One region of the Clostridium sp. AWRP genome, then DNA from elsewhere that is predicted to be linked to it. Evidence: predicted binding sites of a transcription regulator. Region 1 holds the regulator's gene; the other holds the start of a gene.

Region 1 (3,214 bases):
GTGATTTCCCATCTTATAGTGGGAAAGAAAAACTTATGGTAAGTTATACAAAAGCACTAGCTAAAGATATAGAATCTATAGGAGATAGAAAAATAAGAACTATATTTATAGGTGGGGGGACTCCCACCTATTTATCATTAGAATCCTGGAATAACATATATGAAGCATTAAAGAAAATAAATGCAGAGGATAATTTAGAATTTACAGTGGAAGGTAATCCGGGTACATTTACAGAAGACAAATTCAAAGTTTTAAGGAAGCTGGGAGTAAATAGACTTAGTATAGGTCTTCAGGCTTGGCAAAATTCTATACTTAAATGTATAGGAAGAATTCATACTTTAGAAGATTTTTTAAAGACATATGACATGGCAAGAAAATTTAAATTTTCAAATATAAACATAGATCTTATGTTTGGACTTCCAGGTCAGACAATAGAAGATTGGAAAGAATCATTGCAAAATGTAGTTAAGTTGAATCCAGAACATATATCTTGTTATAGTCTTATAGTGGAAAAAGGTACTCCATTTTACAATGCACATCAATTAAAAAACTTGAATTTGCCTGGAGAAGAACAAGAAAGACAGATGTATTATTTCACACTTGATTTTTTGTCTAAAATAGGATATGAACAATATGAAATATCCAATTTTTCAAAGAAAGATAGAAAATGCAAACATAATTTAATTTATTGGAACATGGAGGAATATATAGGCTGTGGGGCAGGTGCCCATTCTTATGTAGATGGTTATAGGTATAGAAATACCCCAAATATAGAAGAATATATTTTACAGGGAAATTTGAACCAGTTTTTAAGATTAGATAAACATAAAAATTCTATCTGTGACAGTATGGAGGAATTTGTATTTATGGGTCTTAGAAAAATAGATGGAATTTCTACAGAAGATTTCTATAGGAGATTTAACAAGAATATTTATTCTGTATATGGGGATGTAATTGAAAAGTACATAAAGATGGGTATTTTAATAAAAGAGGGACATATGCTGTACTTAAGCAAAAGAGGAATAGAAGTATCTAACAGTGTAATGTGTGATTTTATATTGACATAATTTCAAGTGAGCTAGATATTTTAAGTAAATCTGAGAAACCTCAATGAATTCTATTTTAAATTATAAAAAACATATTATTTACCTTTAAAATATAGTTATATAGTATTGACAAAAAAAATTATGAGTGATATTTTTTAATCATAGCAATTAGCACTCAACAACAATGAGTGCTAATAAAGAGGTGATATTATGGAAATGGATGAAAGAAAAATAAAAATACTTCAGGCAATAGTAAATGATTATATAAATACTGCTGAGCCTGTTGGATCCAGAACCATAGCTAAAAAATATAATTTAGGTGTAAGTTCAGCTACTATAAGAAATGAAATGGCGGATCTGGAGGAAATGGGTTATTTAGAACAACTTCACAGTTCTTCAGGAAGGATACCTTCCAATAATGGATACAGGTTGTATGTTGACAAATTGATGCAGATACCCAATTTGAGCCAAGAAGAAATGTATATAATAAAATCACAGATTATAGATGCAGCTTTATTTGAGGTGGATAAAATATTAAAGCAGGCTGTTTGTCTTTTATCGGAGCTCACCAAACTTACTTCTATAGTTAGAGCACCTTCAGTTAAAAGGGGTTATATAAAGCATGTACAGTTAATAAACATTGAATCAAGCACCAATATATTATTGGTACTTATAATTGATAGTGGTATTATAAAGAACAATTTGATAAAGGTAGGAAAAACTATTTCAGATGATACTCTTGTTAAATTAAGTAATATGCTAAACATCAGATTAAAGAATTTAAGTGCTGAACAGATAAATTTAGAAGTTATAAATAATTTAAAAAATGATTTCCAAGGATATGAAGACATATTCAATAATATAATTTCTGCATTGTATGATAGTCTAAATAGTGTAGATAATTCCAATATATATACCCAGGGGGCTACAAATATTTTTAATTATCCGGAATATAAGGATATAGAAAAGGCAAGAGAATTTTTATCTATGATGGATAATAAAGATAAAGTTAGCAGCTTACTGAACAGTAATTCAAATATTTCAGTAAAAATTGGTAAGGAAAATTATACAGAAGGTGCAGAAGATTGCAGTGTTGTATCTGCTGTTTACAGTTTGAATGAAAGACCTATAGGTGAAATTGGAGTCATAGGACCTACAAGGATACCTTATTCTAAAGTCATATCGATACTTGCAAATGTAGTAAAGGAAATGAATTATATTTTAAGTAATGCCTATTCTGATGAAAAATAGAATAAATTTTGTAAAATAGGTATAAATGTTAGATTGGAGGAAGTATTTAAATGTTAAAGGATAAAGGTGATAATGTAAAAGACCTTAATGAAGAATGTGAAAATGATTCAGAAAATGAAAAAAAAGATAAAGATAATGAAAGTGTAGATGAAAGCACAGAGGATAATTCAGAAGAGGAATTAGAAGAAACAGAAGATAAAGAGATAAATTTCATGGGAGAATTGAAAAAAGAAAATTCTAAATTAAAAGATGAAAATAAAAAGGTCATAAATGAATTGGATTCTATTAAAGATAGACTTGCAAGAGTTATGGCAGAGTATGATAACTTTAGAAAAAGAACTGTTAAAGAGAAGGACAATATTTATTCTGATGCTTGTAAGGATATATTAAAAGAAGTTTTACCAGTATTAGATAATTTGGAAAGGGCAGTAAATGTAGAAGGAAATGCAGAAGATTTGAAAAAAGGTATAGAGATGACAATGAAACAATTTAATGATGCCCTTTCAAAATTAAATGTAGAGGAAATTCCTTGCGAAGGAGAATTTGATCCAAATCTACATAATGCAGTTATGCATATAGAAGATGATAAATATGATAAAAATTCTATAGTAGAAGTATTGCAAAAAGGATATAAAAGAGAAGACAAAATAATCAGATACAGCATGGTTAAAGTAGCAAATTAAGTTTAAAACATACAAATTAAATTTGTTTGAATTAAATATATGTAAGATAATTTTAAGGCAGTTAAATTTAGGAGGTAAGTTAATATGTCAAAAATAATAGGTATTGATTTAGGAACAACTAATTCATGTGTTGCAGTTATGGAAGGTGGAGATCCTGCAGTTATAGCAAATTCAGAAGGAGCAAGAACAACTCCATCAGTAGTATCATTTCAGGCAAATGGAGAAAGATTGGTA
Region 2 (3,214 bases), 1.3 Mb from region 1:
AAGTATGACAGAATGAAAACAGACTTTTTTGCTAACATTTCTCATGAACTTAGGACCCCCATTAATGTTATATTTTCAGCTATACAGGTGTACAAACTTAAGTTAAAGGAATGTACTTGTGAGAATCCATGTTCAGATAGATATAAATATATAAAAGTAATGGAACAAAATTGCTATCGCCTTTTAAGGCTAGTAAATAATTTAATTGACATAACGAAAATAGATTCGGGATACTTTAGTATAAATGAAGTCAATTATAATATAGTAAGCCTTATAGAAGATACGACTCTTTCTATAGCTGACTATATAAAAAGCAAAGGATTATCTGTAGTATTTGATACGGATGTAGAAGAAAAAGTTATAGCCTGTGATCCGGGAGAAATAGAGAGAATTATGTTGAATTTGCTATCAAATGCTATAAAATTTACTCCCCGCGGTGGAAAGATTATGGTTAGTATAGAAGATGGCAAGAAAAGTATTGCTATAAAGGTAAAAGATACAGGCAAGGGCATTCCTAAAGAAAAGTTAAATTCCATATTTGAACGATTTGTACAAGTTGATAAATCGCTTGCAAGAGAGAATGAAGGAAGTGGAATAGGGCTTTCACTAGTAAAAGCTTTAGTAGAATTACATGGTGGAACTATATCAGTAAAAAGTAGGGAAGGTTATGGCAGCGAATTTATCATTCATATTCCATGCAAATTAGTTGATGGTAAAGCTTCTAGTAAGAACGAATACGGTATAGAAAAAGATTACACTGAGAAAATCAATTTAGAGTTTTCTGACATATATAATTAATTTGAAAGATTATTTTTCGGAAAACTTATAAAAAACATATTGACAAAGATGAAATAATTGCTAAAATAAAATTAGCACTCAGTTACTATGAGTGCTAATAAAAATAATTTAAAGAGGCGTTTTTATGTTCCGATTAATACTTATTTATTCGAAACAAAAGGAAGTAGTAGGGACGGCTTGATTACTGTTAAATAACCGCGCTAACTTACGTTTATAAGCGAGGCTTTCTTAAATTGATTCTATTAAATATAACAAAACGTTTTTATTGAGATGAAAGGAAATGATAAAATGGCTACAAAACAATTTAAGGCTGAATCCAAGAGATTACTTAATTTAATGATTAATTCTATTTACACAAATAAGGAAATATTTTTGAGGGAACTCATATCAAATGCCAGTGATGCAATTGATAAAAGTTATTATCGTTCACTAGTTGATGAAAATGTTAGCTTTAATAAAGAAGATTTTTATATTAGAATTGCGGCAGATAAGGAAAACAGAACCCTTACTATTACCGATACCGGTATAGGTATGACAAAAGATGAACTTGAAAATAATCTGGGTACTATTGCCAAAAGTGGTTCCTTTACATTTAAAAATGAAAATGAAGCAAAAGAAGGAGTAGATATCATAGGTCAGTTTGGAGTTGGATTTTACTCTGCTTTTATGGTGTCAGATTTAGTTACTGTAAAAAGCCGTGCCTTGAATTCAGATGAAGCATACAAATGGGAATCAAAGGGCGTAGAAGGGTATACAATTGAGCCTTGTGAAAAAAATGAAGTGGGAACTGAAATTACATTAAAAATTAAAGAAAGTACTGATGACGAAAAGTACGATGAATTTTTAGATGAATATAAAATAAGATCATTAATTAAAAAATACTCTGATTTTATAAAGTATCCAATTAAAATGATGGTAAAGAAAAGCAAACTAAAAGAAGGTAGCAAGGATGAACATGAAGACTATTTTGAAGATGAAACTTTAAATAGTATGGTTCCAATTTGGAGAAAAAATAAGAATGAATTGAAGCCTGAAGATTATAATCAATTTTATATGGATAAACATTTCGGATATGAAAAACCTCTTAAGGTAATTCATTCAAGTGTTGAAGGTGTTGTAAGTTATAATACCTTACTTTTTATTCCAGCTAGAGCACCTTTTGATTTTTATACTAAGGAATTTGAAAAGGGATTGGAACTTTATTCAAATGGTGTTCTTATAATGGAGAAATGTGGAGATCTTTTACCAGATTACTTTAGCTTTGTACAGGGACTAGTTGATTCAGCAGATCTTTCACTTAATATTTCAAGAGAACTTTTGCAGCATGATAGGCAGCTTAAATTTATTGCAAAAAAGATAAAGGAAAAAATTAAAAGTGAACTTTTATTAATGCAGAAAAATGATAGAGAAAAGTATGATGAGTTTTATAAAAACTTTGGGAAACAGCTTAAATATGGTGTTTATGCTGATTTCGGAAGCAATAAAGATGTACTTCAAGACTTACTCATGTTCTATTCTTCTACAGAGAAAAAGCTTGTAAGCCTTGATGAATATGTTTCCCGTATGAAGGAAGATCAGAAGTTTATATATTATGCAACTGGTGAAAACATAGATAAAATTGAAAAATTACCACAAACTGAAATTGTTAAGGATAAAGGATATGAAATATTGTACTTTACAGACGAGGTTGACGAATTTGCAATTAAGATGCTTATGAAATACAAGGAAAAGGAATTTAAATCTGTTTCAAGCAAAGATTTAGGATTTGAATCTAATGACAAGGAAAGTGAAAAGGAAACAAAGGAAAACAAAGAACTGTTTGATTTTATGAAAGAAACATTAAATGGAAAAGTCAAAGAAGTTAGGGCATCAAACAGATTAAAGACTCATCCTGTTTGCCTTGCAAATGGTGGTGAATTGTCCATTGATATGGAAAAAGTGCTTAATACAATGCCAAACAATCAAAATGTAAAAGCAGATAAAATTTTAGAGATAAATACAAACCACCAAATGTTTAAATCAATAAAAGATGCATTTGAAAATGATAAAGATAAACTTAAAATGCTTTCAAATGTATTATATAATCAGGCACTTATGATTGAAGGACTGCCTGTAGATGATCCTGTGGAATTTGCAAATGATGTTTGCTGTTTGATTAAGTAAAGAGGAATATGCTGACAAATCTCACCACGTTAAAAACTTTTAATAAGTCTAAAGCTGGGCATTTTGAAAATCTAAAGAAGTTTAGCTAAACTCGTACCTAAGACATATCTAAGCTTCTAAGACTTTCTAAAATACCCAGCTGACACTTATATAAAAGTTTTTAAATGTGCTTTCAATTTTGGCAGCATATTTCTTAGCATAATTATGGATGAATTTCTTACGTTAACACTATAGAAAATCTAAAATTTTACAT

The links. Region 1 encodes HrcA, which represses chaperone genes, less so after heat shock. Its sites were predicted from a motif close to TGTTAGCACTCNNNNNNNNNGAGTGCTAACA; they were not measured.
Region 2: htpG (molecular chaperone HtpG) is a predicted target of HrcA. The motif match lies at 868-898, and genes of this name have one in related genera.

What each region holds. Positions count from the first base shown of each region.
Region 1 is NZ_CP029758.2:844,989-848,202, forward strand. It holds gene hemW (radical SAM family heme chaperone HemW) at 1-1,067, shown strand, start outside; gene hrcA (heat-inducible transcriptional repressor HrcA) at 1,257-2,297, shown strand; gene grpE (nucleotide exchange factor GrpE) at 2,348-2,980, shown strand; gene dnaK (molecular chaperone DnaK) at 3,065-3,214, shown strand, end outside.
Region 2 is NZ_CP029758.2:2,163,543-2,166,756, forward strand. It holds gene DMR38_RS10075 (ATP-binding protein) at 1-798, shown strand, start outside; gene htpG (molecular chaperone HtpG) at 1,087-2,961, shown strand.